Regions from separate parts of the Castellaniella hirudinis genome, predicted to be linked through region 1. Evidence: predicted binding sites of a transcription regulator. Region 1 holds the regulator's gene; the other holds the start of a gene.

The links. Region 1 encodes sigma-54, which starts transcription at its own class of promoters, with help from an activator protein. Its sites were predicted from a motif close to TGGCANGNAANCTGCTTT; they were not measured.
Region 2: the regulator sigma-54 is predicted to act here: its motif matches at 2,558-2,575, upstream of exaC (acetaldehyde dehydrogenase ExaC).

What each region holds. Positions count from the first base shown of each region.
Region 1 is NZ_JBHSDY010000007.1:173,513-177,926, forward strand. It holds gene ACFO0J_RS12405 (GTPase/DUF3482 domain-containing protein) at 1-591, opposite strand, end outside; gene ACFO0J_RS12410 (DUF2868 domain-containing protein) at 584-1,933, opposite strand; gene rpoN (RNA polymerase factor sigma-54) at 2,051-3,391, opposite strand; gene ACFO0J_RS12420 (hypothetical protein) at 3,428-3,970, shown strand; gene ACFO0J_RS12425 (TonB-dependent receptor plug domain-containing protein) at 4,267-4,414, shown strand, end outside.
Region 2 is NZ_JBHSDY010000010.1:313,487-317,900, reverse strand. It holds gene ACFO0J_RS15150 (dicarboxylate/amino acid:cation symporter) at 1-861, shown strand, start outside; gene exaC (acetaldehyde dehydrogenase ExaC) at 947-2,473, opposite strand; gene ACFO0J_RS15140 (sigma-54-dependent Fis family transcriptional regulator) at 2,756-4,414, shown strand, end outside.

The sequences.
Region 1 (4,414 bases):
CAATAGTTGGCCCTCGCCGTCCAGCGCGGGCGCCACCGTGTCGAAATCCACCGTGGCGTGCAATCCCAGGCGGGCCAGCGCGTCGCGCCAGGCCGCCGTGTCCGACAGCGTCGCGCGGGTGAAGTTCAGCACCGGCAGGATGGGGCGGCCGCAGGCGGCCAGCAGCATCAGTTCGTCGCGGTGCTTGGGCAGGACCGGATCGCGGGTGTCGATGACGTACAGGGCCGCGTCGGTCTCCAGCACCGTCGCCAGAACCCGGCATTCCTGCTCGAAACGGCCGGCCGATTCAGGGCTGTCGAGCAGCATGCGGATACGATCCGGGCCGTCATGCCGTTCCTGGGGCGGGGACAACTGATCCAGGTAGTCCAGGACGCCCATGGCGTCCTCCAGGCCCGGCGTGTCGCGCAGCACCAGGATGGCCTGCCCGGTCTCGGTCAGCAGTTGCGCGCTTTCGACGTGGCGGGTGGTGCCGGGGCGGTCCGCGACCTCGCCAAAGTATTCGTCGCGCAGCAACGTGCGCAGCAGCGAGGTCTTGCCGGTATTGGTATGGCCGACGACCGCCAGGTCGATGGGGTTCGAAGCGTCAGTCATGGCGGAGGATTCCGATGTGTTCGAGCCAGCCGTCCAGGCTGGGGATCCGGGCGACGGCCTGTTGCGACAGAATGTCCTGCCAGGCCTGCAAACGGGGCGGCGTGCCGCCCAGGCACAGGGCGCGCAGGTCAGGGCAGGACCGGCGCAGTTCGTCCAGCCAGGCGGCGGCGCCCCGATCCGGCGTCAGACGCGCGTCGCAGACGAACAGCAGATGCGCGGGCGGCGCGCCCAGCAGCGCGCGGATGCGGGCGCGGTCCGCGCGGCTGTCGCAGCGGCCCAGGTCCACGACATCGGCCGGCAGTCCTTCCAGAGGCCAGGCCAGATCAGGCCCCAATTCGTAAGCCAGGACCGCCGCCCGGCCGTCGACCGCGACGACCGGCGCGACGGGTCCGGCCGCGCCGCCGGGCGCGGGCGCGGGCCGGTCGATGCCCAGATTGGCATGGGTGGGCAGCAGGCGTTCGCGCAGGTCCAGCCAGCCCGGCAGGCCCGGATCGACGGTCAGCCCGGCCAGGCGTTGCCGCAGGTGCACCACGCAGGCGAACAGGGCCAGCAGCCTGGGCAGCAGCCCCCAGACGACGACGCAGCCGATCAGCCACAGGGACCAGTCGGCCTGGACGCCGGCGGCCAGCGGCTGCGGCCCCAGGCTGGCGGCGATCTGGGCGTCGCCCGGCGCCGGAAAGCCCAGCAGCCCGGGCAGAGCGCCCAGCGCCCGGGTCGCGCCGACAAAGGCGTCCGGCGACAACAGCGTGGTTTCCCAATGGAAGGTGTAGCGGCGCGCGCTCAGGAGCAGGAGCAGCGTGGGCAACGCCCCCAGAAAGGCGGCCGTCCAGGCCCCGTGGCTGATCAGCCCGATGGCGGTCTTCCAGGCCCGCGCCCGGCCCAGCAAAGACAGGAAGGCCTGGGCCGCCAGGGCGGCGTCCGGCCCCCGGACCAGCCGCCGCGTCAGCCAGAGCCACAGACGCGACAAGGCAGTCGAGTCGGGCAGGCCCGGCAGCCAACTGGCCAGCCAGATCAGGAAAGTGAGCGCATGCAGGCCCAGCAGCCCCAGCAAGGCCAGCGCCAGATTGACCTGTCCCTGGCCCAGCACGGCGGCGGCCGTGCCGATGCCCGCCAGACAGGCGCACAGCCACAGAGCGGCCAGCGCCCAGCGGGCGCCGATGGACCATTGAACCAGACGGTCATGCAATTCGCCGTGTTCGGCCAGCCAGGCGGCGCGCGCCAGGATGCGGTCCTGGAGATCCGCCGGCAGGCGCAGGGCGGCCTGGCAGGCGGCACGGTCTTCCAGCGGCCCCCAGTGCGCTTCCCGCAGGCGCACGGCCTCGGCCTGCCAGTGCTGGAGCAACGGGCCGGCGGCAGGGCTTGCAGAGGATGGCGGACGATTCCACATGGGGAAACGGGCGGCTGAAAACAGGATGATACCGAGTTTTACCGGACCCGGGCACACCGGTGCAGAGGGGCCTCAACCTCGCGCCTTGCGCATGCTGGCCGGCGGCACCCCCATGGCTTCGCGGTACTTGGCCACGGTACGCCGGGCAATCACCACGTCCTGATCGGCCAGCAGTTGCGCCAGCCGCATGTCGGACAGGGGTTTGCCGGCCGGCTCCGATGCCAGCATCGCGCGCATCAGCGCCTGCACCGCCAGCGCCGAGGTCTCCTCGCCCGAGCGGGTCTGCACCACCGTGCCGAAAAAGAATTTCAGTTCGTGCACGCCCCAAGGGGTCTGCGCGTACTTCAGGCGCGTGGCGCGCGAAATCGTCGACTCATGCAGGTCCAGCGCCTGGGCGACCTCGCGCAGCGTCAGCGGCCGCAGCGCCCCGACGCCGGATTCCAGGAAGGCCTGCTGGTGCTGCGCGATGATTTCCGCCACTCGCAGGATCGTCTGACGACGCTGGTCCAGATTGTGGATCAGGCTGCGCGCCTGACGCACCCGATCCCGCAGATCAGGCGACAGGTCCTGCCCCGCCAGGCCGTCCGCCAGTTCGGGATTCAAGCGCACGCGGGGTTCGACGGCGGGATTGAGGCTGACCCGCCAGCCGTCTGCCGCGCGGTGGAACAGCACGTCGGGCACCACATAATGGATGGGGTCGGTCTGCCAGGCGCCTGCCGGACGGGGGTCCAGGCAGCGCAAGGCCCGATGGGCGGCGTCCAGCAGCGCGCGGTCGCAAGCCAGCGTCTCGCACAAGCGCCCCCAGCGGCCCGCGCCCAGGTCCTCCAGATGGTCCGTCAGCCGCAAGGCGCAGGCCAGCACGTCTGCGGGCCATTCGTCGGCGCGCGCCCGCAGTTGCAGCCGCAGGCATTCGGGCAAGTCGCGCGCGCCCACCCCGGCGGGATCAAAGGACTGCAACAGGCGCAGCGCCGTGCGCCATTCATCGTCCTCGACTTCCAGTTCCGGCGGCAGGCCGGCGGTCAATGCCGCCGGCTCGAATTCCAGGTAGCCGCGCTCGTCCAGTTCGCCCATCAGCCGGATCACCAGCAGGCAGTCGCGCTCCGTCGCACGGGTGGCGTGCAACTGTTGCAGCAGATGGTCGATCAGGCTGAGCGGCTGGCCCGGCTCGGGCAGATCGTCGGGCAAGGCGGCGCGCGCGGGCTGCGACCACAGACGGTCCAGCCGCTCGGCCTGGGCCGCCGATTCCGGTTCCGGTTCGACGACTTCGAGCAGCGGGTTATCGGCCAGCGCCTGGGCGATCTCCTGATCCAGCTCCTGGGACGAGCATTGCAACAGGGCCAGCGCCTGGCGCAACTGCGGCGTCAGCGTCAGGTGCTGATGCTGGCCCAGTTCCAGGGAGGGTTGCGCGCGCATGTTCAATCTAGGGCCTGTTCAATCTAAAATACGGTCATGAACCCAGAACGAAACGAATCTTCCAGCCGTCGGGACCACGCCTTGCTGCGCAGGATCCTGCTCAAGCTCACCGCCACGTCCAGGATCCTGTCGGCCGCGCTGGTCGTGGTGGTCGTCCTGATCTGGTATGACGCGCTGAACCGGCTGCTGGCGTTCGGCAACGGCATTGATTATGCCGGAAACCGCATCATGGGGGCGGAAGCCACCGCCCTGCTGCAGCGCTACAACCCCTACTTCTGGGGCGCGCTGGTCACGCTCTGCTCTCTATTGCTGGCCTACCTGACGTGGCTGGCCGTGCGCGCGATCCTGGCGCGCGCGCGCCTGCGGCCCGTCGATCCCGCCTCGTTCCAGCAACTGGCCGACCAGTTGTCCAAGCCCTCGCTGGACGTGCTGCTGTGGGCCTGGCAGACCCGCGACGAGCCCCTGCGCGTGGGTGACCTGATGCAAACCCGGGACGAACTGGCCGCCGGCCGCGCCGCCCGCCTCCACCGCGCAGCCGAACAGCTCGCCGTCCTGGAAAACGCCCGCCGGCGACAGTGACGCGCCCCGCGCGGTATGTCCACCCGGGTTCGACCGTTGCCGCGCCAGGCGATCGCGTCACCGCGTGCGAGCTGCCCGGCGCCCCTCTCCCAAACCTCCGCCTCGCGCGCCGTTTTCTTGCGTCATATCAATTGCATATAAGAATTATTATCATAATCATTGATTGATGCAATTGCATTCTCTATAGTGTGGCTCGCCATCCGGACGACCTGCGCCGTCCGGTTTCCTCATTTCCGCCAAGAGCCATGAGCACACCCTGCCCGCCCTGTCATTGATTCACACAGGGAACCTACAAAATGAACCATGCAATCATGGGCCGGGGAGAAGCATCCGCCGCGCCGCGCGTCGGCATGCGCGCACTGGCGCTGGCCTTCAGCCTGCCGCTGGCGGCAGGCGTAGCCTGCGCGCAGGAAACCGGCGCACAGCACGCCACCTGGCTCGACA
Region 2 (4,414 bases), on a different contig from region 1:
GCCGTGCTGTTCGGCATCGCCCTGGCCATCATCGGCGAGCGCGCCAAGCCCGTGCTGGACCTGATCACCGCCCTGGCCGGCCCGGTCTTCAAGATCGTGGAGATCCTGATGAAGGCCGCCCCGGTCGGAGCCTTCGGCGCCATGGCCTTCACCATCGGCAAGTACGGCATCGGCTCGGTGCTGAACCTGGCGATGCTGGTGGGTACGTTCTACGTCACGGCCGTGCTGTTCGTCCTGGTCGTCCTGGGCGCGGTGGCCCGCTACAACGGGTTCTCGATCCTGAAACTGGTGCGCTACATCCGCGAGGAACTGCTGCTGGTGCTGGGGACCAGTTCCTCGGAAGCCGCCCTGCCCACCCTGATGCAGAAGATGGAAGGCGCCGGCTGCTCAAAATCGGTCGTGGGCCTGGTGATTCCCACGGGCTATTCCTTCAATCTGGACGGCACCAACATCTACATGACCATGGCGGCGCTGTTCATCGCCCAGGCCTGCGACATTCCCCTGAGCCTGGGCGACCAGATCCTGCTGTTGCTGGTGGCCATGCTCAGTTCCAAGGGCGCGGCCGGCGTCACCGGCGCCGGCTTCATCACGCTGGCGGCCACGCTGTCGGTCATCCCCTCGGTGCCGGTGGCCGGCATGGCCCTGATCCTGGGCGTGGATCGCTTCATGTCCGAATGCCGCGCCCTGACCAATCTGGTGGGCAACGCCACCGCCACCGTGGTGGTGGCCCGCTGGGAAGGCGAACTGGACAAGCGCCGCCTGGACGCAGCCCTGTCCTCGGGCGCGGCGCCGCTGACCACCGACGCCCACGCCCAGCCGATCGTCCCCGCCGGGTCCGAAGGCCAGGCCCAGGCCGCCTGATCCGCCTGCCCGCCCAGGCGGGCGCAGGCGGCAAAACGCCGGCCCCGGGCCGGCGTTTTGCATGGCGTCCCGATCTGCTCGAACGTCAGAAGAACCCCAGCGCATCCGGGCTGTAGCTGACCAGCAGGCACTTGGTCTGCTGGTAGGCGTTCAGCGCCATCTTGTGGTTTTCGCGGCCGATGCCGGACTGCTTGTAGCCGCCGAAGGCGGCGTGCGCCGGGTACAGGTGATAGCAGTTGGTCCAGACCCGGCCGGCCTGGATCCGGCGTCCGGCGCGGTAGGCTTGCGCGCCGTCGCGCGTCCACACCCCGGCGCCCAGGCCGTAGTAGGTGTCGTTGGCGATGGCGATGGCCTCGTCTTCGTCCTTGAAGGTCATGACCGAAGCCACCGGGCCGAAGATTTCCTCCTGGAAGACGCGCATGTCATTTTCGCCGAACAGCAGCGTGGGCTTGACGTAAAAGCCTTCGTCCAGGCCTGCGCCGGGGGCATTGCGCGCCCCGCCCGTCAGGCAGCGGGCGCCTTCGTCGCGGCCAATGTCGATGTAGCCCAGGATCTTGTCCATCTGCGCCTTGGACACCTGCGCGCCCACCATGGTGCTGGCATCCAGGGGATGGCCGGTCTTCATGGATTCGACCCGCTTGATGGCGCGTTCGATGAAGCGTTCGTAGATCGATTCCTGGATCAAAATGCGTGAGGGGCAGGTGCAGACCTCGCCCTGGTTCAGGGCGAACATGCTCAGGCCTTCCAGCGCCTTGTCGAAGTAGGCATCGTCCTGGTCCATGACGTTGGCGAAGAAGATATTGGGGCTCTTGCCGCCCAGTTCGACCGTGCTGGGGATCAGGTTGTCGGCGGCCGCATGCAGGATCTGCTTGCCGGTCGGCGTGGAACCGGTAAAGGCGATCTTGGCGATGCGCTTGCTGGTAGACAGCGCCACACCGGCTTCCTTGCCAAAGCCGTTGACGATGTTCAGCACGCCCGGAGGCAGCAAGTCGCCGACCAGTTCCATCAGCACCAGGATCGAGGCCGGGGTCTGCTCGGCGGGCTTGAGCACCACGCAGTTGCCCGCCGCCAGGGCCGGACCGAGCTTCCAGGCGGCCATCAGCAGCGGAAAATTCCAGGGGATGATCTGCCCCACCACGCCCATGGGCTCGTGGAAATGGTAGGCCACCGTGGTCTTGTCGATTTCGGAGATCCCGCCTTCCTGGGCGCGAATGCAGCCGGCGAAATAGCGCAGGTGGTCGATGGCCAGCGGCAGGTCGGCCGCCATGGTCTCGCGCAGCGGTTTGCCGTTGTCGATGGTCTCGGCCACCGCCAGCAGGCGCAGGTTCTGCTCCATGCGGTCGGCGATGCGCAGCAGCACGCCGGCGCGTTCCGCCGCCGAGGTCTCCCCCCAGGCCTGGCGCGCCGCATGGGCGGCGTCCAGCGCGGCATCGACGTCGGCCGCATCCGAACGCGGGACTTCACAAAACACCTGTCCGGTGATCGGCGACAGATTGTCGAAATACTGCCCCGAGACCGGCGCCACCCAGCGCCCGCCGATGTAGTTTTCGTAGTGTTTTTTGTAGGGAAAGCCGATATCGATGCCAAAGTGCTTCAGGTCGGTCATGTCCATGTCTATCTCCTGGTCGATGAGCCGGACCCCGATCGGGCGGGACCCGGGCGCGACGCCGCGGCACGCGGCGGGCTCTCTTTCATCCAAGCAAGGAGCATGCCAACTGGGGGCGGATGCAGGGGGAAAGCGAGGCTTTCAAAGGCCGGACGGCGGTGGCATACTGGCACGAAACGGCTTTTAAAACATGGGCTTGTCGCATTTTGCGACACTTCACGCCGCATTCGGCGACAGTCTTTGCCGCGAACCGCGACAGGTTTGCGACACCCTCGGACGGAGGACTCCATGCAGACACCGCCCACGATCCATCTGGCGCCGGGCGCCCGCCCCCAGGCGGCGACGCGCGTCCACCAATCCTGGGCGCGCTGCGCCGAGCTGGACCCCGCCCTGCTGGCCGATCCCAATCCCCTGCCCCGCGCCGATCTGGATCTGCGCCGCGAGGCGCATCAGCACCTGATGCGCCTGGCCGAGCCCAGCCTCAGCGCCCTGGGCGCGCTGGCGGATTCGGCGCACAGCGTCGTGCTGCTGGCCGACGCCAGCGGTCTGATCCTGCACGAACGCGGCAGCCACAGCTTCCAGGACAAGGCGCGCCGCGTGGCGCTGCAGCCCGGCGTCAGTTGGGCCGAACCCGCGCGCGGCACCAATGCCATCGGCACCGCCCTGCATGACGGCCGCGCCGTGCGCATCCACGGCGCGGAACATTTTCTGGCCTGCAACAGCATCCTCAGTTGCCATGCCGCCCCCATTTTCTCGGCCACGGGGGACATCCTCGGCATCCTCGACCTGTCCGGTCCCGCCGATGATATGCACGACTATGTGTTGGCGCTGGTGCAGCGCATGGCGCGCGGCATCGCCGACCAGATACTGGGCGCCAGCCCGCTGCGCCGCCTGGACTTCCGCCTCGGCCAGGGGCCGGAGGACGACGGCCGCGCACTCCTGCTCCTGGATGACGACGCCCGCATCGCCGGCGCCAACGAGGCCGCGCTGCGGGCGCTGGACGCGGATTGGGGACGGCTCATCGGCACGCCCTGCGCGCAATGGATCGACGGCCCGCTGCACGCCCGGGACACCGCGCTGCACCGCCATGACGGCCGGCCGCTGACCGGCCGCCTGATCGCGCCGCCGCCTGCCCCCGCGCGTCCCCTCGCCGTCCCGCAGGCCCCCAGGGCCGCCCGGGCGGACGCACGCCCGGCGGCCCGTCCGCTGCCCGAACCCGACGCCGTCAGCAGCCCCCTGCTGGATCAGGCCGTACGCGCCCTGGATGCGGGCCTGGCCGTGCTGCTGTGCGGTGAAACCGGCACCGGCAAGGAAGTCCTGTCGCGCCACATCCATGCGCGCAGCGCCTGGCGCACCGGCCCCTTCGTCGCCATCAATTGCGCCGCCCTGCCCGAGCACCTGGTCGAATCCGAACTCTTCGGCTACGAGCCGGGCGCCTTCACCGGCGCGCGGCGCGAAGGCGCACGCGGCCTGCTGCGGCAGGCGCAAGGCGGCGTGCTGTTCCTGGACGAGATCGGCGACATGCCGCTGGCGCTGCAGACCCGCTTGCTGCGGGTGCTGCAGGAACGCGAGGTCCAGCCCCTGGGGTCGGACAAGCGCGTCCCGCTGGAGTTCGGCCTGGTCAGCGCCAGCCACCAGGACCTGAAGGCGCTGGTGGCCCAGGGCCGGTTCCGCGCCGACCTGTACTACCGGCTGCAAGACATGCCGCTGCACCTGCCGCCGTTGCGCAAGCGGCCCGATCTGGCGGCCTTCATGGACGAGGCCTATCGGGCGCTGGGCGGAACGCTGGCCGGGGACGCCCTGGCCGCGCTGGCCCGCCATGACTGGCCGGGCAACTACCGTGAACTGTTCAGCGTGTTGCGGCGGCTGCGCTGCCAGTATCCGGGGCCTGAATCCGTCACGGCCGGCGATCTCTCTCCGGACCCTGCACCGCCCGACGATATCCCC